DNA from 3 places in the Endobacterium panacihumi genome. Region 1 is predicted to be linked to each of the others. Evidence: riboswitches for the same ligand, from Rfam matches in the RefSeq annotation. Region 1 holds a riboswitch; each other region holds the start of a gene.
The links. Region 1 has a riboswitch for cobalamin ahead of ACRQ1B_RS11970 (CbtB domain-containing protein). Riboswitches for the same ligand answer to the same signal wherever they lie in the genome.

Region 2: another riboswitch for cobalamin. It lies ahead of ACRQ1B_RS20280 (DUF1636 family protein); the one in region 1 lies ahead of ACRQ1B_RS11970 (CbtB domain-containing protein).
Region 3: another riboswitch for cobalamin. It lies ahead of metE (5-methyltetrahydropteroyltriglutamate--homocysteine S-methyltransferase); the one in region 1 lies ahead of ACRQ1B_RS11970 (CbtB domain-containing protein).

What each region holds. Positions count from the first base shown of each region.
Region 1 is NZ_JBOZRA010000002.1:7,423-15,251, reverse strand. It holds gene ACRQ1B_RS11995 (cytochrome b) at 1-475, shown strand, start outside; gene ACRQ1B_RS11990 (helix-turn-helix transcriptional regulator) at 509-1,192, opposite strand; gene ACRQ1B_RS11985 (LysE family translocator) at 1,321-1,959, shown strand; gene ACRQ1B_RS11980 (c-type cytochrome) at 2,136-2,576, shown strand; gene ACRQ1B_RS11975 (c-type cytochrome) at 2,679-3,551, shown strand; cobalamin riboswitch at 3,630-3,839, shown strand; gene ACRQ1B_RS11970 (CbtB domain-containing protein) at 3,865-4,053, shown strand; gene ACRQ1B_RS11965 (CbtA family protein) at 4,067-4,831, shown strand; gene ACRQ1B_RS11960 (hypothetical protein) at 4,815-5,231, opposite strand; gene ACRQ1B_RS11955 (GNAT family N-acetyltransferase) at 5,258-5,809, opposite strand; gene ACRQ1B_RS11950 (DeoR/GlpR family DNA-binding transcription regulator) at 6,172-6,933, shown strand; gene glpD (glycerol-3-phosphate dehydrogenase) at 7,064-7,829, shown strand, end outside.
Region 2 is NZ_JBOZRA010000005.1:46,595-54,423, reverse strand. It holds gene ACRQ1B_RS20305 (M20 family metallopeptidase) at 1-371, opposite strand, end outside; gene cobD (threonine-phosphate decarboxylase CobD) at 424-1,476, opposite strand; gene cbiB (adenosylcobinamide-phosphate synthase CbiB) at 1,475-2,452, shown strand; gene ACRQ1B_RS20290 (cobyric acid synthase) at 2,436-3,893, opposite strand; gene cobO (cob(I)yrinic acid a,c-diamide adenosyltransferase) at 3,902-4,516, opposite strand; cobalamin riboswitch at 4,631-4,837, shown strand; gene ACRQ1B_RS20280 (DUF1636 family protein) at 4,940-5,359, shown strand; gene cobW (cobalamin biosynthesis protein CobW) at 5,382-6,419, shown strand; gene cobN (cobaltochelatase subunit CobN) at 6,419-7,829, shown strand, end outside.
Region 3 is NZ_JBOZRA010000006.1:255,250-263,078, forward strand. It holds gene ACRQ1B_RS23095 (SDR family oxidoreductase) at 1-668, shown strand, start outside; gene ACRQ1B_RS23100 (pseudouridine synthase) at 716-1,567, opposite strand; gene prmB (50S ribosomal protein L3 N(5)-glutamine methyltransferase) at 1,955-2,866, shown strand; cobalamin riboswitch at 2,922-3,145, shown strand; gene metE (5-methyltetrahydropteroyltriglutamate--homocysteine S-methyltransferase) at 3,249-5,570, shown strand; gene msrB (peptide-methionine (R)-S-oxide reductase MsrB) at 5,641-6,048, opposite strand; gene ACRQ1B_RS23120 (Ros/MucR family transcriptional regulator) at 6,853-7,281, shown strand; gene ACRQ1B_RS23125 (helix-turn-helix domain-containing protein) at 7,569-7,829, shown strand, end outside.

The DNA.
Region 1 (7,829 bases):
CGGCGGCGCCATGCTGCATTACGGCGTCAACGACATCGAGACGGCTCAGAAGGTCTGGGCAATCACGCTGCACAAGAACATCGCCACCACGACCCTGTTCCTGATTGCCCTTCGCATCGTCTGGCGTCTGTTCCACAGCCCGCCGCCACTTGGCGAAATGCCGGCGATCATGAAGACGTTCACGCATTTGGGCCATTGGTCGCTGTATTTCCTGATGATCGCCGTGCCGGTTTCGGGCTGGTGGAATTCGTCGTCGGCAGGTTATCCGATACCGGTCGCCGGCCTGTTCACTATTCCGGGCCTCGGGGCCAAGAATCCGGAGCTGACGCCCTACCTTGTTTCCGCCCACTGGTTCCTGTCCTGGGCGCTGCTGATCGTCGTGGCCGGGCACGTGGCCTTTGCGCTGAAACATCATTTCATCGACAAGGATGACACGATCGAAGCCATGATGCCGAACAATCACGCCAAGGATTGACGGTACGCGGGCTGAAGCGGCGCCTGCGACAGATCACTGGTTTTGCCAGCCATCCACCCACAGTTTTCGCAGGCGCTCGCCATCGCCGGTAAAAAAGGCATCGACAGGGCGGCAATCCGCCACCCGGTCGGTGCGGAAATTGCGGATCGCCGCACGCAACTCGCACCATGCGACGATGTTGGCGGTCTGCGAATAATAGATCAGCGCAATCGGCCGGATCGTCCGCTCGCTGGCCCGGCCTTCTTCATCGCGATAGCGCAGATGCAGTTTCTGTTCGTCTCGAATGGCACGCCGCAGCATGGCAAGATCCGCGCCTTCAGGGGCCGGCGCGGTGCTGCCCCAGACATGCAGCGCATTGCTGCTGAACGTGCTGGCAAGCGGTTGCGGCACGACGGCCGAAATCTTGCGGCTGACCTGCCGTGCCGCCTGTTTCAGCTCTCTGTCGCCGGTCCGTTCCAGAAGCGCCAGAGCGACGACGATCGCTTCCGTCTCCTCGATCGAAAGCATCAATGGCGGCAGCGTAAAGCCCGGCCGCAGGATGTAACCGATGCCGCGGCCGCCCTCGATGGGCACGCGCATGGCCTGCAACGCCGCGATGTCGCGATAGATCGAGCGTACCGTCACTTCCAGCTGCTCGGCAATCATGGCTGCGGTCACCGGCCCTTTGGCCAGCCGCAGGATCTGGATGATCTCGAACAGGCGCGACGCCTTGCGCATTTTCTTTCCCAGCCTCTTCGCTCCTGACAGAACGGTGTCAGGAGCGTGGTCGTATAGAGCCGCAAATCGGGTGGTGAAACAAGGTTTTTCAAACCTGCCGTTTTGCCGAAACAAGGGTGGCAACTGACATGACCTATACGGAAAATCTCTGGCTGTTTTTTACGCTGCTTTTCGGCATCATCATCGTGCCGGGCATGGACATGATTTTTGTTCTGGCCAACGCGCTGACGCGGGGCCGCGCCTCCGGGCTCGCCGCCACGGCGGGTATCATGCTGGGCGGGATCGTGCATTCGCTTTATGGCGCGCTGGGGGTCGGCCTTCTGGCGAGTTTCATGCCGGTCCTGTTCAAACCACTGCTGATCATCGGCGCGCTTTACATGGCGTGGATCGGCGTCACGTTGATGCGCAGCGCGATCATCGTTGATCATGTCGGTCCGGCAGACAGCCGTTCTCATTGGGAAGCATTTCGGCGCGGGGCGGTCACCTGCCTGATGAATCCAAAGGACTATCTTTTCATGCTGGCCATCTATCCGCAGTTTCTACGTCCCGATTTCGGTCCTCTGGCACCGCAGGCCGCCATCATGGCGGTGATGACGGCAGCAACCCAGTTGGCGATTTACGGCAGCCTTGCGGTCGCTGCCGGGCGTGCCCGCGCCGCGGTCGTCGGCAATGCCTCAGCAACCATCTGGATTGGCCGGGGCGCCGGCCTGCTGCTGGTTGTCGTGTCGGTGGTGACCCTTTGGGAAGGCGTGAAGGGCGGCGTATGAGCTAACTTGAGTGGTTTTGCCGTATTTATCTGGTGAACGCAGTGTCAACGGATAATCGCAGCATCTCTGGTAGCCTGACGGAAACGTGACTTCTTTCCGTCGTTTGGCCTTGTCATTCTCCCAGCGCAGATCTTTCGGCTGCGTGTGATGCGGGCCGATCAAACCGGGAGATTTTAATGTATATCAAGACTCTGGCCGCCACGGCCGTGGCACTCTGTCTTGGCTTCGGTTCGGCTTTTGCTGCCGAACCGCAGGTCGAACGTCAGGCCGGCATGAAGGCGATCGGTGGTGCCATGGGCGCACTTGCCGCTATCGCCAAGGAACAGAAGCCGTTCGACGCGGAAGCCGTGAAGACCGCACTGACGACGATCAGCACGTCGGCCAAGGCATTTCCCGACCAGTTCCCGGTCGGCAGCGAAACCGGCCATGATACCGAAGCCTCGCCAAAGATCTGGGAAAATCCGTCCGACTTCCGTGCCAAGTCGCTGAAGCTGGCCGCGGATGCCGATGCTGTTCTGGCGGCAGCACCGACCGATGTCGCCGGCGTCATGAATGCCATGCAGACGCTGGGCGCCGAATGCGGCCAGTGCCACCAGACCTACCGTCTGAAGCGTTGATTGCGATCGGCAGCCGGGTACTGACCCGGCTGCCGTGACGCCTTGCGGCAGGAGAATGACATGGCATCGACCTTCACGAAAATCGTGGCGGCAGTGGTTGTTATGGGGGCGGCAGGTCTCGGCGGTGCTTATTCGCTGACGGCACCCGATCCGCAGCCGGAGAGCCACTGGGCCAATCTCGGCAGTCCTGATCTGGCCAATGGCGAACAGCTGTTCTGGGCGGGCGGCTGTGCCGGGTGCCATGCTGCGCCGGGTGCTGAAGGCGATGCGCTGAAGATCATGTCGGGCGGTCGGGCTTTGCCGAGCGATTTCGGCACATTCCATATTCCTAACATTTCCTCCGACAGTCAGGCCGGGATCGGTGGCTGGACAATCGCACAATTCGGCAATGCGATGACGCGTGGTGTTGGCCCGAGTGGCGAGCATCTGTATCCGTCGTTTCCGTATGGGTCCTATGCGCGGCTTTCGCCAAAAGACGTCAATGACCTTTTCGCGTACCTGAAGTCCTTGCCGGCCAGTTCCAATGTGGCGCCGGGCCACGACCTGCCGTTTCCCTTCAATATCCGGCTTGCCGTCGGTGGCTGGAAGTTTCTCTATTTCGATGACGGTCCGCGGGTAGCGCTCGCAAATGCGTCCGAACAGGTCAAGCGCGGCCAGTATCTGGTCGAAGGTCCTGGTCATTGCGGCGAATGCCATACGCCGCGCAATGCGCTGGGCGGTTTCGAGTCCGGCGCCTGGCTGGCGGGTGGCCTCAATCCGGAAGGCGATGGCCGCGTGCCCGGCATTACCTCGACCTCGGAAGGGATCAGCGCCTGGAGCGAGGACGACATCGTCAACTACCTCGAAACCGGTTTCACACCCGATTTCGACAGTGTTGGCGGATCGATGGTGGAAGTGCAGAAAAACATTGCGCATCTGCCCAAGAGCGACCTTGAAGCCATCGCTGCCTACTTGAAAGCAGTGCCGGGGAAATAATCCCGTCCTCTGAAAATGCTTCCTCGGTGTGCAGCCGTGCCGGTGCAACCGCACCTTGACACCCGCAAATGCCGGGCGCACAACTTGCCTCGCAATGGTTCCTCCTGTTTTCTCAAGTGAATGCAGGGGGATGAAAAGGGAACGCGACAGGGAGATTTCCTCATTCGCGGCTGCCCCCGCAACTGTGAGCGGCGAGTCCGGACGATGACGGCCACTGGGAAACCGGGAAGGCCAGTTTCGTGACAACGACCTGCGAGCCAGGAGACCTGCCATTGCAAATGTGAGCAACGCATGTGCAACGAGGGGTTCCATCATGCAAAAACAGACCACTGATACCGCGGCCAAACCGGCCGTCTCTTCCAGAACATCCAACCTGGTGCAATCCGCCATGGCCGGTTGCCTCGGGCTTTTCGTGATCGGTTTCGTGGGTTTTTCCCATCTCGAAGTCGTTCACAATGCTGCGCATGACGTCCGTCATGCCAACGCTTTCCCCTGCCACTGAGGGGAGCCACCATATGTTCAGAGCTATTGTCTTCTCCGCCGTCCCGGTGGGGATCATAACAGGTATTGCCATCACGCTGATGCAGATGGTCGGCACCGAGCCGCTGATCCTCAAGGCCGAAACCTATGAGAATGCAGGGCCGGCCGTGCCGGAAAGCGCGGCGCCTGACGCACATACGCATGCGTCCGGCACGCCCGCCCACGATCATGCCGCAACCGCGGCGGAAGGTGACGGGCATGATGCCGCCGGTCACGATCACGGTGAGGGGTGGGCACCCGCCGACGGTTTCGAGCGCACCGCCTATACGCTCGGCGCCAATGTGCTGACCGCGATCGGCTATTCGCTTGTGCTGACGGCCTTGCTGTCCATGGCGAACGTCTCACAGGGCTGGCGCACCGGGCTGTTTTTCGGCGTGGCGGGTTTTGCCTCGGTGATGCTGGCGCCGATGGTGGGGCTGCCGCCGGAATTGCCAGGCAGCCCGGCTGCAGAACTTGCCGCCCGTCAGACATGGTGGATTGCCACGGCCATCGCGACGGCTGCCGGTATCGGCCTGCTGGTCTTGCGGCGTGAGCCATGGGCTGCGGTGCTGGCGGTCGTCCTCATCGCGGCACCGCATGTGGTGGGCGCGCCATTGCCGCCGACCGGCGTGGAGCCGTTGGCGCCGCTCGAACTGGAGCGTCGCTTCATCGTCGTGGCAACCGTCACAAGCTTTGTTTTCTGGGCACTTTTGGGTGCGCTGAGTGGCACATTCCTGAAGCGTCTCAGTCCTTCCGCGTGAAGTGATGGAAAGGAACACGGCAGTCTGGCGTGACGATCTCGATGCGCTGAGTTTTGCCGTTTTCTCCGATGACCGCGACCATGGCGCGGCCTGCTTCGTGCATCGCCGTGCCTTTCGCATTCTGATCGGTTCCGATCCTGTCGGGGCCGATTGTCTTGCATACCATGAAAGCAATGCTGCCGCGTTTCGGGCTGCAGCGTGGGCGAAGATTGAGCGGCAAGGGATTCCGAAAGGACGTAGTCTCAATCTCAATAGCCGCGATATTCGCCGGGCGCTTGGCGATCTGGTGCCAGATCGCGGAGCGGGTGGGGGTGGTCGTTGTCGAGTATTGACTGGAAAAGACTGAATCGGAAGACGAAGGTCGTCGTAGTAATTGCAACAGTCCGGCGATCCCAGCCAAGGAGAGATCGCCGGTTTCCGCAGTTCTTACGCCAGCGCCTGCGTATATCGCATGCCTGTTACCGGCCGCGGTTTGAAATCCATGTGCTCGTAAAATCGGTGGGCGGCGAAATTGCCGGTCGCGGCGCCGACCGAAAGATAATCGCAGCCGGCATTGCGGGCGAGGTCGCGGGCGCGGGTGACCAGATGGTGGCCGATGCCGTGGCCGCGATGGCCTTCGCGCACGAAGAGATGGTGCAGATCCATGCCGCGCTTGCCCTCCTGAGCGCGGTACAACGGCACCAGAATGGCGTAGCCGATCAGGCCTTCGCCGCCGTCTGCCACCAGAGCGGTGATCCACGGCACCGGGCCAAACAGATCGCGCTCGAGGATTTCCGGGGTGATGGCGGAAGCATCATTGTGATGGGTGGCGAGCGCCGTGATCATTTCGCCGAGTTGCGGCAGGTCGGCGCGGCGGGCAGCGCGGATGGCAACCACCGGCGGGCGAGCGGGCGCAGCGTCGGCAAGGCTGATCTGGCTGGCTGGCAGCAGATGTGCCGGTTTCAGCGGATCCGAGATCGTCGATGACAGGGTTGGCATGGTGTTCGTCCTTGGCTTTTTCGAGAGGGTTGCCGTCAGGACGCTGTTTTCATCAAAAAGCCGCCTGACGGCGGCTTTTGTGACAATATGATCTGTCTGGCCGCCCTTTAAAGGTACGACCAAAAATATGAGCGGGCGGTGGATAGCTTCGTGATCATGGCGGCATCAATGCGCCCGATTCTTCCACTTGTCAACGGTGATTTTGCAGCGTGATCGCTGTGTTTCTTCTGTTGCGATGTGGCAAAGGTCAGGCTCTCCGGCCAAGAAAGCACCACGATTTTTGGGGCCGGTCCAGATTTCGAATTTTCTTGCCGCGCCTTCGTTTTTTTCTAAAATGAAAGAAAACGAAAAGGAGGGGAGCCATGCACCTATCCAGCCGGCAGGAAGAAATTTTGGCACTCGCCAAAACGCAGGGAAAAGTGCTGGTCGATGACCTGGCTGAGCGCTTTCAGGTGACGCCGCAGACCATCCGTAAAGACCTGAATGATCTTTGTGACGGCAAGGCCCTAAACCGAGTTCACGGCGGTGCGGTTTTTCCGAGCGGAAACGAAAACGTCAAATATGATGCGCGCCGGCTTATGTTCGCTGTGCAGAAGCAGGCAATCGGCAGGGCGGCAGCGCAGATCATACCGGATAATTCGTCGCTGTTCATCAATATCGGCACGACCACGGAAGCCGTAGGCGAGGCGCTTGTCGATCATCGTGAATTGATGGTGATCACCAACAACATCAATGTTGCCAATCGGTTACGCGTTTATCCCTCGATCGAGGTGATCATTGCCGGCGGGGTCGTGCGCGGTTCGGATGGTGGTATTGTGGGCGAGGCCGCAGTCGATTTCATTCGCCAGTTCAAGGTCGATTACGCGGTCATCGGTGTGTCCGCCATTGATGCGGATGGGGCTTTGCTTGATTTCGATTTTCGCGAGGTGAAGGTCGCCCAGGCGATCATGGCGAATGCCAGGCATGTCATCCTTGTTTCCGATGCCTCCAAGTTCGAGCGCACGGCGCCGGTCAGGATGGGTCATGTTGACCAGGTTCATACCTTCATCACCGATCGCTGTCCCTCGCCGGAGATCCGGCGGATATGCGCTGACAGCGATGTTCGCCTGATCGAAACTGGGTGAGTCTGCCCAATTTTGCGGTTTTTCAATCTTCATTTGACATTCGTTTTTCTTTCATTTTAGATTGTGATGTCTTTCGCAATTGCAAAATTTGTTGCGTCGCGAAAATGATGAACGCAAGGTCGGTAAGGCGATGTCTGACGATAGGGTATTCGATCTCTTCGTGATTGGTGGCGGCATCAACGGCTGCGGCATTGCGCGCGATGCGGCCGGTCGTGGTTACTCCGTTGCGCTTGCGGAGATGAACGATTTTGCCTCAGGCACATCTTCGGGCGCGACAAAACTGATCCATGGCGGCCTGCGTTACCTCGAACACTATGAATTCCGTCTGGTGCGCGAAGCGCTGATGGAGCGCGAAGTGCTATGGGCGATGGCACCGCATGTCATCTGGCCGCTGCGTTTCGTGCTGCCCTATCAGAAGGGCGGCGTGCGCCCGGCATGGCTGATCCGGCTCGGACTGTTCCTGTATGATCATCTTGGCGGCCGCAAGCTGCTGCCGGCAACCAAAACCCTCGACTTGAGAAGCGATCCGGCCGGTCGGCCGTTGAAGCCCAATTTCGGCAAGGCATTCGAATATTCCGATGGTTGGGTGGATGACGCCCGTATGGTCGTGCTCAATGCCCGTGACGCCGCCACGCGTGGAGCGAAGATCATGAACCGCGCGAAAGTGGTGTCGGCCCGTCGCGAAGCCGGTTTGTGGCAGATCGAGGTGCGCGATGAAGTGTCGGGCGCTACCACGCGCCACCGGGCGCGCATGCTGGTCAATGCCGGCGGGCCGTGGGTCGATCAGGTCCTGTCTGGCGCGATGGGGCGCAACAATGTCCATAATGTCCGGCTCGTGCAGGGCAGCCATATCATCGTGAAGAAGAAGTTCGACGATACGCGCGCCTATTTCTTCC
Region 2 (7,829 bases), on a different contig from region 1:
GCGGCCAGCATGGAGGCGGAACCCAGGAGGTTATGACCGCAGCCATGGCCGTTGGCACCGGCAACCAACGGATTATGCGAAATCTCTCCGGCCTTCTGGCTGAGGCCGGCCAGCGCATCGAATTCACCAAGGAAGGCGATGACCGGACCGCCCTCGCCCGCTTCACCGATCAGCGCGGTCGGTATGCCGGCCACGTTATCGGTGATGGCAAAACCCTGGGCTTCCAGCATTTCGCGGTGAGCGGCAGCGGAGAGCGTTTCCATGTAGCAGGTTTCAGGTGTTTCCCAGACGCGATTGGCAAGCTCGGTAAAAACCTCCTTCTTCTTTTCGATCGTGTCGAAGACCTGAGGGAGGTTGCTGCTCGTCGTCATGGGGTGTCACCTGCATGTGAAAATAGTAAGGGAGCCGAACCGTAGCCTACCGTCAGGCTGTGGCCAACTGGCGAAATGCTTTTGATACCAACAGTTTTTGCAGACGTTCCCAGCCCTCGCCGCAGGGCAGGCCGAACCGCATGTCATGGGGACGCTCAGTGAACGGGCGCACCAGAATGCCCGCCTCTCCGAGTTGCTCGAACAAGATGGCGGCCTGGTGATGGCGAACCAGCCGGAACAGCGTCGTGCCGCCAACCACATCCAAGCCGGCTTCCGTGAGCATGTCGTTCAATCGCGCCGCCTCAGCCTGCAGCGTTTGTCGCATGGTGTTCTGCCAGTTGCTGTCGGCCAGTGCGCGGGTGGCGACGGTCAGAGCCGGGCCGGAAATTGCCCATGGGCCGAGACGCGCCTCGATGCGACGCGCATCTTCGAGGGATGCCAAGGCAAAACCGAGACGCAGGCCGGCAAGGCCATAAAATTTGCCGAAGGAGCGCAGCACAGCGAGGCCCGGGCCAATGTCGCCTGCCACACTGTGCCCTGCCGGCATCACATCCATGAAAGCTTCATCGACCACCACAAGCCCGCCTTTTGCCGCCATATGGGCCGCAAGGCGCAAAAGGTCATGGCGTTCGATCAGCCGCCCATCCGGATTGTTGGGATTGACGACGAGAGCGAGATCGGCGGCAAACAGATTCTCGAAATTTCGCGTCTCTGTGAGATCAAAACCGGCGAGCCTCGCCATGCGGGCATGTTCGGCATAGGTAGGCGACAGGATGGCTGCTTTTGCACCGGGCGGCATGCTGCCACCGAACGCGGCCTCGACCAGAAGCGGTAGAAGGATCTGCGTGCCGGGTGCCGCCGCAACATTTTGCGCAGATGGAGCACCATAAACGGCTGCGGCGCCCGCTTTGAGTTCCTGCAGGGCCGACGGTTCCGGGAGACGCGAGAAAGCGGTGGAAGCGATGTCCGAATGCGGGTAGGCATGCGGATTGATACCGGTGGACAGATCGATCCAGGGTTTTGGCGCATTGGGAAAACGTGCCGAAGCTCCGGCAAGATTGCCGCCGTGATCTATTTTCGGGTCCGGTTCAACGTTTTGCTGCATGTTTTTTACGCTCGCCTTTTTCTCCCTGCTTATTGAACGGCTCTGCGGTTATCCGCAATGGCTGGTGCGGGCAATCGGCCATCCCGTCATTTGGATCGGTGCGTTGATCGGCGCACTGGACAAGAGATTGAACCGGGCGGACCAGAGTTTTGCGCGGCGAAAGCTGATGGGCGTGCTGGCACTGATCTGCATTCTTGGCAGCGTGATTTTTATTACCGGCATCATCAATTGGGTGCTGGGCACCTCATTGCTCGCATTGGCGATGCTTTCAGTGATCGCCTCCAGCCTGACGGCGCAGAAAAGCCTTGAAGACCATGTGTTGGCCGTGGCGAATGCCCTGGATGCAGACGGACTGGCGGCCGGGCGCAAGGCCGTATCGATGATTGTCGGGCGTGATCCCGACCAACTGGACGAACCCGCCGTCTGTCGCGCCGCAATCGAAAGTCTGGCCGAGAATTTTTCGGACGGCATTACCGCGCCGGCCTTGTGGCTCGGGATCGGTGGGCTCGCGGGAGGCGCGGCTTACAAGGCAGCCAATACGGCAGACAGCATGATAGGGCACCGCACCGAACGCCACGAAGCTTTTGGCTGGGCCGCAGCGCGCTTCGATGACCTGATCAATCTTCCTGCTTCGCGGCTGACGGCATTTCTGTTCGTTCTCGCCTGTTTTTTTGTGCCCGGTACTTCCTCGAAAAATGCATGGGCAACCGTGTGGCGAGATGCGAAAAGGCACCGTTCACCCAATGCGGGCTGGCCGGAGGCGGCGATGGCCGGGGCCTTGGGTCTGGCACTTGCCGGGCCGCGCGTTTATGGCGGCATGCTGGTGCCAGACCATTTTATGGGAGCCGGCGGACGGCGTGAGGCAACTGCAACCGACATCCGAAAAGCGCTGAAGCTGGGACGGGCCGCCGATATTCTGATGATCGCGCTATTCGGTCTGCTGGCGGTTGTCGGCTGGGTTATCTCGCGATCCTGAGCAGCGCCTCGATATCAAGATGTTTTTCCATATGCTGTGCCAAACGGTCCAGCACCTCATCGACTCCGGCTTCGTAATCGATATCCGATGCCTTGCCGCCGAGGCGTTGCAGCCATGCGGAACGCTGGCGGTCATCGGCAAAAAGGCCGTGGACATAGGTGCCGAAGACGCGGCCGCTTTTCGATACCGCGCCATCGGCATGCCCGGAAATGCGGGCAAAAGGCCGGTCGCAATCCGGTCCGATCGTCCGTCCAATATGCATTTCATAGCCGGCAAAGGAAACACCATCGGCGCTGGTTCCCGTTACCGCTTCAAGACGCTTGTCACCGGATAGCGTTGTCTCGACATCGAGCAGGCCAAGGCCTTCGACCGTTGCGGCCTCGCCTTCCATGCCATCAGGATCGCGCACCGTGCGGCCGAGCATCTGGTAACCGCCACAGAGACCAAGCACATAACCGCCGCGACGCACATGGCCAGCAAGATCGATATCGAAACCGGCGGCCTTGAAGGCGGCGAGATCGGCGATGGTCGCCTTCGATCCCGGCAAAAGCACAAGATTGGCATCAGCTGGCAGAGGCTGCCCCGGACGCACGCGCACCACATCGACATCCGGTTCGGCATCGAGCGGATCGAGATCGTCGAAATTGGAAATATGCGGCAGGACCGGCACGGCAATTCGAATTTTTGCCCCCGTCTTGTCGATGGCGAGGCTATCCAGCGCCAGAGCATCTTCTGCTGGCAGACGGCGGGCTTCGGAAAAGAACGGCAAAAGGCCAATTCTCTGCCAGCCGGTATGCGCTTCGATCATCGCCATGCCATCGGCAAACAGGGTGGGATCCCCACGAAACCGGTTGACGATGAATCCGCGGATCATCGCCGCGTCGTCGGTATCCAGCACCAGTTTGGTGCCGGAAATGCTGGCGATCACACCGCCACGATCGATATCGCCGATCAGGATGACCGGCACATCGGCGGCGCGGGCAAAACCCATATTGGCGATATCGTTGCCACGCAGATTGACTTCCGAGGCACTGCCCGCCCCTTCGACCAGCACGATATCGGCCTGTGATTTCAGTAGTTCGAAGCTTTCCATGACACGCGGCATCAGGGACGCCTTCATGCCCTGATATTCCGAGGCCTTCGCATTGCCCTGCACACGCCCCTGCACGACGACCTGTGCACCAACCTCGCTCTGCGGTTTCAACAAAACTGGGTTCATATGCACCGACAGCGGCACTTTTGCCGCCCGCGCCTGCAACGCCTGTGCCCGGCCAATCTCGCCGCCATCGGCCGTAACGGCGGCATTGTTGGACATGTTCTGCGGCTTGAACGGCTGCACCTTCAAACCGCGATTGGTCAGCGCACGCGCAAGGCCTGCGACAAGCAGCGACTTGCCGACATCCGAGCCGGTTCCCTGAAACATCAGCGCGCGTGCAGTCATGGCTTTTCTCAAAACTCGATGCCGGACTGGGCTTTTACGCCCGCTTTAAAATGATGTTTGACCAGCGACATTTCAGTGACCGTGTCGGCCGCCTCGATCAGCGCCGGCTTGGCGTTGCGGCCGGTGATGACCACGTGCAAATCTTCGCGACGGGCTTTCAACGACGCGATGACGGCGTCGAGATCAAGATAATCGTAACGCAGGGCGATGTTGAGTTCATCGAGCAGCAGAAGGCCGATGGTCGGATCGGCCATCAGTTCCTCGGCCTTGGCCCAGGCGCGTTCGGCAGCGGCGACATCGCGCTTCAGATCCTGCGTTTCCCAAGTAAACCCCTCGCCCATCGTATGCCATTCGACGCGATCGCCAAACAGTTCCAGTGCCGGGCGCTCGCCGGTTTCCCATGCCCCCTTGATGAACTGCACGACACCAACGCGACGCCCGTTTCCGAGCATGCGCAGGGCCAGGCCGAAAGCCGCCGTCGACTTGCCTTTGCCGGGACCTGTATTGACGATGAGAAGGCCCTTTTCGATGGTCTTTTCCGCCACTTCGGCATCCTGAACCGCCTTGCGGTTGGCCATTTTGCGCTGATGGCGCTCGGCTTCCTGCTGGTCGATATCTTTCATCTGTGTGCTCCCGTGGTGGCTGCTTGCGGCGAAGCGCGGACTATAGGGGATTCGTTTCGCGCGGCAATCCGGGCCTTCCATAAGAGCGTTTGCATTGACAGTGCAGGCACCGACGCCTAGGGAAAGGGTGACGGTCTTTTCCCGGCAACGGGAAAAGCTAAGAGGGAACGTGGTAACGTCGATTTTCCGGCTTCAAACCACGGCTGCCCCCGCAACTGTAGGCGGTTAGCCCCGCACCACGCCACTGAAAGCGATTTCGGGAAGGCGGCGATAGGGCGACGATCCGCAAGCCAGGAGACCTGCCGTCACAGACAAAAGAATCCGACCGGGCGGGGTGCTCCGGCAAGGATGTTTTCAAGGCACGGCAACCATCAGGTTTTCGCGCTCGGCACCCCGCATGTTTTGAACCAACGGGGTAGAGACTTGGATTTTATTCAGTCCAATGACAGGCAGCAAAACGACATCACGGCGGCAAAACCGTCGGTGACTATTTTTGTGTGCGCCAGCTGTCGTACCAGCGAAGGGTCCACGGAAGAGCCGCGGCAGGGCACGCACCTGCTCAATGCCACCATGGGTGCGGCGGCCGAGCAGGCCCCCGACATCACCATCAAGAGCGTCAACTGTCTTTCCAACTGCAAGCGTGGGCCGAGCGCGGTCATCGCAAGGCAGGATGGCTGGACCTATGTGTTTGGCCATTTGGCGCTGGAAAATGCCGCCGACCTGATCACCGGTGCCGAACTGATCGCCACATCCGCCGACGGCCTGATGCCCTGGAAAGGCCGCCCGGACTGTCTGAAACGCAACATGATCGCCCGTATTCCGCCTTTCGACTTCAACGCATAGACCGACATTCAGGAAAAAGCTCATGACCGCCAATCTCGCCCGTATTCCCTGCACCGTCGTCACCGGTTTTCTCGGCGCCGGCAAAACCACGCTTCTGCGCCACACATTGCAGAACCTTGAAGGCAAGCGCCTTGCCGTCATCGTCAACGAGTTCGGCGATGTCGGCATCGACGGCGAGATCCTGAAAAGCTGCGGCATCGAAAACTGCCCGGACGACAACATCGTCGAGCTGGCAAACGGCTGCATCTGCTGCACCGTTGCCGACGATTTTGTGCCGGCGATCGACAGGATTCTGGCGCTTGAGCCAAAGGTCGACCACATCCTCATCGAAACCTCGGGTCTCGCCCTGCCCAAGCCGCTCGTGCAGGCCTTTCAATGGCCTAGCGTGAAAAGCCGCGTGACGGTCGATGGCGTTGTCGCTGTGGTCGATGGCCTGGCTCTAGCGGAAGGCCGTGTCGCCGACGACATGGAAGCGCTGGCCGCCCAGCGGGCTGAAGACGATAGCCTGGATCATGACAACCCGGTGGAAGAGGTGTTTGAAGATCAGATCGCCTGCGCCGATCTCGTTATTCTCACCAAGGCCGACCTTCTGGACGCAAAGGGCCTGGAAATCGCCACCGCACATGTGACCGAACACTTGCCACGCGCCGTGCGCATCGTGCCGGCCGCCAATGGAGTCGTCGATCCGGCCGTGTTCATCGGCCTTGGCCTTGCCGTCGAAGACGACATCGAGAACCGCAAGACCCATCACGACGACGAACTGGACCACGAACACGACGATTTCGACAGCTTCGTGCTGGATGTGCCGGCAATTGCCGATCCGGCGGAGCTGAGCCAGCGCATCGCCGATGTGACGGCTGCCGAAAAGGTTCTGCGTATCAAGGGCTATGTGGAAGTGGCCGGCAAGCCGATGCGGCTTCTGGTGCAGGCTGTCGGCCCGCGCGTGAACCATTATTTCGACCGCCCCTGGGCTGCCAATGAAGAGCGTCGTTCGCGTCTCGTCATCATCGGCGAAAAGGGCATCGATGCAGCAAAGATCGAAAAGATCCTGGCAGCCTGATGCACATTCTCGCCACCACGTCTTCGTCGCTTGACGACCTGATCGAACCGGTCGATCTCGACCAGACGCCGGGCGACGTGGTGGTGCTGTCCTTTACCGACAGCGATCTGAACGGCATTGCCTCCGCATGGGCAAAAGCCGAGGCAGGCAGCGGTGGCGACACAATGCCGTCGCTCAGGCTCGCCAATATTTCCGAACTGCGCCACCCGATGTCGGTCGACCTTTGGATCGATAAGGTGGCGCGGTTCGCAAAACTCATTCTCGTGCGGGTTCTCGGCGGCCATGACCGTTGGCCTTACGGCGCCGACGAACTGGCCCGCATGGCGCGCGCGCGTGGCGTGACGCTGGTCATGTTGCCCGGCGAATGCAGCGAGCGCGATGCCAGGCTGGCGGCGGGATCCACAGTTTCGACGGAGGAACTCGACCGGCTTCTTTCGTATTTTCGCGAAGGTGGTCCGCAGAATTTGACGCTTCTGGCCACGCGGCTGATCAGGCTTGCGAGAGGCGAAACGGCTGATATGGCCGATGCCGTGAGCGTACCAAAGGCCGGGTTTTATCATCCCGGCCAAGGCGTCCTTGAAACACCCGATCCGCTTCTGTCCACGATGCCGGGGGCGGCCATCGTGCCGATCCTTTTTTACCGTTCCATGCTTCTGGCCAGTGACGTAGCGCCGATCGATGCCCTGTTCGACGCGCTGCGCGAGAAAAACATTCTGGCCGTTCCGGTCTTTGTGGCTGGCCTCAAGGACAAGACATCGCTGGCCTTTGTCGAAGCGGCGATGAACGGCATGAAGCCGTCCGCGATCATCACCGCCACCGCCTTTGCCAGCGGCGCGGATGACGAGGGCAAAACCTTTTTCGATCGTCTGGGCGTGCCGGTTCTGCAGGTCATTGTTGCCACCACACGACGAGATGCATGGCTCGAAAACCGACGCGGGCTGGGGCCTGCGGATCTGGCCATGCATGTGGTTCTACCGGAACTGGATGGGCGGATACTCGCCGGTGCCGTGTCGTTCAAGGATGCGCGCAACGAGGACGAACTGGGCTTTTCCGGCCTGATCAACCGGCCGGAGCCCGACCGCGTGGAAAAGGTCACTGAGCGCATCGCCAGCCTGTTGCGTCTGCAGAAGGCAGATCGGAAAGATCGCCGCATCGTCATCATCATACCGGACTATCCGGGAGCGCCGGGCCGCACCGGGTATGCCGTCGGGCTGGATGTGCCGCAAAGCGTGCTGGAAATGCTGATCCAGTTGCGGGATGCTGGTTACGAGGTGCGTGACATTCCTGAGGATGCAAGGGAATTGCTGCATCGTCTCGATGGAGCCGGCGAAAACTGTTTACTGCGGGATTACAGCGCGTTTTTCGAAACACTGCCACAGGAAGGGCGGGCAGCCGTGACGGGCACATGGG
Region 3 (7,829 bases), on a different contig from region 1:
TCGCCTCGATGGACCTGACGGATGTGGCGGCGGTGAAGGCGACGGTTATCCAAGCATTTGCCGAACTCGGCCGTATCGATGTGGTGGTTTCCAATGCGGCTTACGGCCTGTTCGGCGCCGGCGAGGAGGCCAGCAGCGAGCAGATCCGCCATCAGATCGACACCAACCTGATCGGTTCGATCGAACTGATCCGCGCTGTGCTTCCGCATCTGCGCGCGCAGGGCGGCGGACGCATTCTGCAGGTGTCGTCGGAGGGCGGGCAGATCGCTTATCCGAATTTCTCGCTTTATCACGCCACCAAATGGGGCATCGAAGGGTTTGTCGAATCCGTTGCGCAGGAAGTGGCACCTTTTGGCATCGGCATCACGCTGGTCGAGCCGGGTCCGACCAAGACCGATTTTGGCCGTGGTCTGGTGAGCGCCGAACCGATGGCGGAATACGAAGATACGCCGGCCGGTGCGGTACGCCGTGGCGTTGCCGATGGCAGTTTCGAGATTACCGGCGATCCGGAAAAAATGGTGGATGCGATGATGGTCGTGGCCGGTGCGGCAGAAGCGCCAAAACGGCTGGTTCTCGGCACCAGCAGCTATTACGCGATCCGGGCGGCCTTGCAGGAACGGCTGGCGGAACTGGAGGCGCAGAAGGCGGTGACCTTGGCGATGGAGTGAGGGCACGCGAAAACCACGTGGTTACCATGTGTGTCACTGGGAAGGCATCACCTTCCCATTCCGCTCAATTGCTTCAAGCCCGACAGTTCCTCCTCGGTCAGCGCCCGCGTCGTGCCCTTTTCCAGCTCACCCAGCAAAAGCGCACCGATCGCCACGCGCACCAGTCTCAGCGTCGAGATGTCGAGGCTTTCCAGCATGCGGCGGATCTGGCGGTTCTTGCCCTCGTCGAGTTCGATCTCAAGCCACGCGTTTTTGTCTCCCTCGCGCAAAAGCTCGACGCGGCGGGCGGATAAAAATTCGCCGTCATGGGTGACACCCTTGCGGAGTGCTTCCAGCATGGTTCTGTCGGGCAGGCGGTCGATCTGCACGTGATAGGTTTTCGCCACGTGGGTTTTCGGGTCGAGAAGCGCATTGGCGAATTGCGTGTCGTTGGAAAAGAGCAGCAGTCCTTCGCTTGCCTTGTCCAGTCGGCCGACGGGGGAGAGGTGGGCCTGGTCGTGGCCCTTGAGGCAATCGTAGACGGTCGGGCGGCCCTGCGGATCGTGGCGGGTGGTGACGAGGCCGCGCGGCTTGTTGAGCATCAGGTAGACGAATTGCTCCGCCGTCACCGGTTTGCCATCGACGCTGATTTTTGCCGTCTTGAGATCGACCCAGGCTTCGGTGTCGGTGATCGTTTGACCGCCGACCGTGACGTGGCCATTGCTGATCAGTTCTTCGGCCTGCGTGCGGGAGCAGAAGCCGAGTTTGGAGAGGGCGCGGGGCAGGGTGACGCGCTGGCCGTCCGGCTTTTTGGCGGGGGTGCGGGACTTGCTGGGCGTGGATGGTTTTGCGGCCGGTCTTGATGCCGGTCGTGATGCCGGCCTAGTCGGCCTTCCGGGGCGCTGGCGGGTGGGTTTCATGCGGCGGTGCCTCTTACCGATCTCCACCCTTGAGGGGGAGATGTCACCGAAAGGTGACAGAGGGGGGTAAGCAACGGTGCGGCAGATGGTTTGAAAGCGGCATTCGCGCCAGCATTACACCCCTCTGCCCTGCCGGGCTGCCGGGGTTGAACCACGGGTCTCAACCCGCTCTCCGAGCCCCCCTCAAGGGGGGAGATCGGCTGGGCGCGGCCTCCCGATGCCATATGGGGCCCGACCGGATCGGTATGCTTCTTACTCATAAACCCGGCAATCCTGCTTGAATGGTTGACCTTAGCGCCCTTGCCATTCTAATGCCGGTTCCGTCCAGCCTCCAATGGCCGAAGACGATAAAACAATTGCCATTCCCCAAAGAGAGACCGCGCGACCATGGCCGATATCACAACAGAACTGGTGACGCTTCGCGATTACTGGCGTTACGCGATCTCGCGCTTCAATGCCGCCGAGCTTGGGTTCGGCCATGGCACGACGACGGCCGGCGACGATGCTGCCTTTCTTCTGCTCGACAGCCTGAATCTGCCGATCGATACGCTGGATCCGTTTCTCGATGCGCGCCTTCTGCCGGCCGAACGCCAGTTGCTGGCCGAGCGTATCGAATTGCGGGTGACCAGCCGCAAGCCGACCTCCTACATCACCAATCACGCCTATATCCAGGGCGTGCGTTTCTTTGTCGACGAGCGGGTGATCGTGCCGCGGTCGCATATCGGCGAAATCCTGTTTTCCGAATATCTCGGTGAAAACGGCTCTTCCTTCCTGCCCGATCCCCTTCAGGTGACGAGTGCCGTCGATATCTGCACCGGCTCCGGCTGCCTTGCCGTGCTGGCGGCAAAGTTTTTCCCGAATGCGGAGATCGATGCCGTCGATTTGTCCGGCGATGCGCTGGAAGTGGCGAAAATCAACGTGACCGACCATGAGGTTTCGGAACAGGTCGCGCTCTACAAGGGCGATCTTTTTGCGCCGCTGGCGGGAAAAACCTATGACCTGATCATCACCAATCCGCCCTATGTCGACCATGCCTCGATGGCCGGTTTCCCGGCGGAACATCAGGCCGAGCCGGCCATGGCGCATGATGGCGGTGAGGATGGTCTCGATCTGGTGCGAAAGATCCTCGATGACGCCGCCAATTACCTCAATCCCGAGGGCGGCATGCTGTGCGAGATCGGCTCGGGCCGCGAAATTCTGGAGGAAGAATATCCGCATCTGGACTTCTTCTGGGTGGAGACGGCGGAATCGCAGGATGCCGTGTTCTGGATTTCGGCCGAAGCGCTCGGCGTCGAATAAAGAATAAAAGATATAAGCATATCTTTATATCGCTTGACGCGATGATCGCGCTGCGGCATGGTTGCCGCATCGTGGTTCTGCGGGCATCTGCCCGGAGCTAAGAGGGAATCCGGTGCGATGCCGCAAGGCATCCATGCCGGAGCTGCCCCCGCAACTGTAAGCGGCGAGCCGCCATCCGATGGATGTCACTGGAGAAAATGCCTGAAAGGGCGCTCCGGGAAGACGGGATGGCGGTGACGACCCGCAAGCCAGGAGACCTGCCTCGATCGATAACGTCCACGGGCGGGGTCTCCCGGTGTGCCGCATTTGCGACCGGCACGCCTGTGCCCGGTCGTGATGGCGCCATGCCGCAAACCTTGCCCATAACCTCGGGGTCAAGGAAATGACTGTTTTTACTGCCAATCTCGGTTTTCCGCGCATCGGAAAACATCGCGAACTGAAATTCGCGCTCGAAGCCTATTGGTCGGGCAAGGCCGACGCGAAAACGCTGCTCGACGTGGCGCAAAAACTGCGAGCGGAAAACTGGGCGCTCCAGAAGAACGCCGGCATCGACATCATCCCGTCCAATGATTTTTCGCTTTACGACCATGTGCTCGATACGGCCGTGATGGTCGGCGCGGTGCCGGAAATTTATGGCTGGAAGGGCGGGCCGGTTACGCTCGATACCTATTTTGCCATGGCGCGCGGTGCTGAAGGCGAGGGGCATGGCGATTGCGGCCATGCGCATCATGGCGGTGTTTCGCAGGGCGTGCCGGCGCTGGAAATGACCAAATGGTTCGATACCAATTACCATTACATGGTGCCGGAAGTGGTGGAGGATCAGGCTTTTGGGCTGACCTCCGCAAAGCCGGTCGAGCATTTTATCGAGGCCAACGCGCTCGGGATCCGTACACGGCCGGTTCTGCTTGGTCCGGTGACGTTCCTGAAGCTCGCGAAGGCGCGCGGTGCTGCCTTCAAGCCGCTCGATCTGCTGCCGCGCCTGGTGCCCGTCTATCTCGAGCTGCTGCGGCAGCTGGAGGCGGCAGGCGCCGACTGGGTGCAGGTGGACGAGCCGATTGCCGTTCTGGACCTGACGGAGGGCGAACGCCACGCCTTCACGACGGCCTATACGGAATTTGCACGCGCCGTGCCGGGCATCAAGATCATGCTGGCCAGCTATTTTGGTGCTCCTGCTGATAACCTTGCAACACTGGCCACATTGCCGGTGGCGGGCCTGCATGTGGATCTGCTGCGGGCGCCGGAACAGCTTGCGAACGTGCTTTCTGCAGTGCGGGCGGATAAAATTCTGTCGCTCGGTGTGATCGACGGCCGCAATATCTGGCGTGCCGATCTTGCCGCCGTTCTGGACCGGCTGGAGCCGGTGGCGAAACAGCGGGACAATCTGCAGATCGCGCCGTCCTGCTCGCTGCTGCATGTTCCGATCGATCTTGCGCTGGAGACGGCGCTGGATGCCGAATTGAAGACGTGGCTTGCCTTCGCGACGCAGAAGCTGGACGAGATTGCCACGCTCGGTACGGCGCTTGGTCACGGCCGGGATGCGGTGTCGGAGAAAATTGCCGATGTTTCGCAGGCGGTGGCGGCGCGGGCCGTCTCGCCAAAAGTGAAGGACGCGGCCGTGCAGAGGCGGCTGGCCGGCATCGATGCCGCAATGAAGCACCGTCACAGTCCGTTTGCACAGCGTCGTGCATTGCAGTCGCAAGCGCTGCCGCTTTTCCCGACCACCACGATCGGCTCCTTCCCGCAGACGCCGGAGGTGCGCAAGGCGCGTTCGGCGCATGCCAAGGGGGCGCTGAGCGACCTGCAATACGAAACCTTTATCGAGAAGGAGACGCAAGCGGCGATCCGCTGGCAGGAGGAGATCGGGCTCGACGTGCTGGTGCATGGCGAGTTCGAGCGCAATGACATGGTGCAGTATTTTGGCGAAAAGCTTTCCGGTTTCGCCTTCACGCAACATGCCTGGGTGCAGAGTTACGGGTCGCGTTACGTGCGTCCGCCGATCATCTTTGGCGACGTATCGCGGCCGCAGCCGATGACGGTGCGCTGGTGGTCTTACGCGCAATCACTGACGGACAAGCCGGTGAAGGGCATGCTGACCGGGCCGGTGACCATCCTGAACTGGTCTTTTGTACGCGATGACCAGAGCCGCAGCGAAACGTGCCGGCAGATTGCGCTGGCCATCCGTGACGAGGTGGCTGATCTGGAAAATGCCGGCGCGGCGATGATCCAGATCGATGAGGCGGCTTTGCGTGAAGGCCTGCCGCTGAGACAGAAGGATTGGGGCATCTATCTCGACTGGGCGGTGGAGAGTTTTCGTCTGTGCGCCAGCGGCGTCGGGGATGAGACGCAGGTGCATACCCATATGTGCTATTCGGAATTCAACGACATCATCGGCGCGATTGCCGCCATGGATGCCGATGTGATTTCGATCGAAACGTCACGTTCGAAGATGGAATTGCTGGATGCGTTTCGCGATTACGATTACCCGAACGAGATCGGTCCGGGCGTGTATGACATCCATTCGCCGCGCGTGCCGGAGATCGGCGAGATGACAGCGCTGCTGACGCTGGCGCGCGGCCGGCTGGGCGACCGACAGATCTGGGTGAACCCGGATTGTGGATTGAAGACGCGCAAGTGGGACGAAGTGCGCCCGGCGCTGGTGAACATGGTGGCGGCTGCCAGAGCCCTGCGCACCGCCGCCGGCTGAACCGGCCGGCGATCATTGAAAACCCGGAAGGCGGCCCGCAAAGGCCGCCTTTTGTCTGTCGCGCAACGGGTCAGGCCGTCTCGAACACCATGGCGTGGCCGTTGATGCAATAGCGCAGGCCTGTCGGTGGCGGACCGTCCGGGAAGACGTGGCCGAGATGGCCGTTGCAATTGGCGCAGCGGATTTCCGTGCGCACCATGCCATGTGTCGTGTCACGCAGTTCGATGACGGCATCTTCCTTCACCGGCGCGAAATAGCTCGGCCATCCGCAGCCGCTGTCGAACTTGGTGTCGGAGATGAACAGCGGTTCATCGCAGGCGGCGCAGCGGTAAAGACCCTTTTCCTTGCTGTCCCAATAGGGGCCGGTGAAGGGGCGTTCCGTACCTGCCTGGCGCAGGATGTAGTATTGTTCCGGCGTCAGTTGTTCACGCCATTCGGCATCGCTTTTCTCGATTTTCGCGGTTTTGACATCGGACATCGCCGGTTCCTTTCTGTTTTGTCTTTAGATAGGTGCGGGCTGCTTCGACGAAAAGTGCTCGAATGATCGGAGAGGGCAGGAATCATCATCGCCCGCCCTCCCGTTCCAAGACACGAAAAACGGGTGTGCAGTAACAACAAGCATTATTGTGCACTGCAGCAAGATCCCTGTGCCAATTTGGCGCACGGGCTTTCAATGCGGGGGAATGGCGGTTTTGCCGTGCACAATGCCGGCGAATCAGGCAGGATTTGCAGGGTTAAGGGGAGATGGAGATTGCGCCGCAAAGGTGCGATCGATAGGGGTGGAAGCTGGGCTGCTGGCCCGATTTTTTCGATTAAGCATGAAATTAAGCGCGTTAAGCGGATTTAAGCATGGACTGCCGACAGAATTTTGCCGCAATTCTGTCCGGGGTGAAATACCCGCGTCTCCTATTCATTCAGTAAAGCCTAAAAAAACAGAGGATGACTTTCTTTGTAGTCAAAATATTCAAAATGCAATTGGACTTCTGAGAAAACAGTGCTAATTCCTTCCTCAGTAGAGCGCTGAATTTGGTTTAACTCTCGATTGCCCTCAGTATATTTGGATTGTTGCCGATGTCTTCCTTGGATGGGCCGGTAATCTTCTATCTAAGGGGGAAACGTGAGCATCTGTCAATTTCAGGTGGCATGGCTTTACTGCCTGTCGGAGATCTAGGGGTGGATCTCAGTTCCTTGCGGACACGGCATGCAGGAGCAAGCGGCCATCGCGTCTCTGCGAAGGCAGTTCGCGGGTCGCGGCTGTCTATGGATGGAACAGGAGACTAGTATGACAGAAACCCTATCCGACAAGGGCCAGGATCTTCTCGTGGAATTGACCGCGGATATCGTATCGGCCTATGTCAGCAACCATGTGGTTCAGGTCGGTGATCTCACCGGTCTGATCTCTGACGTGCATTCCGCACTGAGCAACACGTCTTCGCCGGCACCTGTCGCGGCTGCCGTCGAAAAGCCGAAGCCGCCGGTTCCGATCAGGAAGTCTATCGAAGACGATTACCTGATCTGCCTGGAAGATGGCCAGAAGTTCAAGTCGCTGAAGCGCCACTTGATGACCCATTACAACATGACGCCGGAAGAATACCGCGAAAAGTGGGGCCTGCCGGCAGACTATCCGATGGTCGCACCAGCCTATGCCGAAGCGCGTTCGCGCCTGGCCAAGGAAATGGGCCTCGGACAGCGCCGCAAGCGCGGCAAATAAGACGCGATACGCCTGTCGCGGGTTCGTGATCGCTGGGGTGCGGTCCGGCCGGTGATGTGCCTTTTCGCGCCTTTGCAGACAAGAATATGCCGGGCAGGATCCAATGATCCGAGCCCGGTTTTTTATTGTTCGAAATGTTTGTGAGGAAAATAATCCTTTATTTTTTGTTGAAAATGGAAATATCCTAGGGAAATCAACAAGCGCTCACCAGCGCGCATATTTTGCCTTTTTGCGATTGCCTGTTATAGATGTGTGAATATATTCCTATTTATCGATGGGAGCTGTTCATGCAGACCGCATTTTCCATTCGCATCACCGGCACATGCCCGGTTCTTACCCCCGTGCCGCCGCCACGTTCGCCCTGGATCGGGGTTTCGCTCAAACATATTTGCCGCGGGGTGCGCCTTCTGGTGTGGGAGGCGCTGGTGCTGGCAAACGGCCAGATGGCCGAACTGCGCGACAGGAAGCGGATCGCCTTCCATGTGCGCCAGATCGCCATGTATGTGTGCCATGTGGCGCTGCGCATGCCGATGGGCGATATCGCCGAT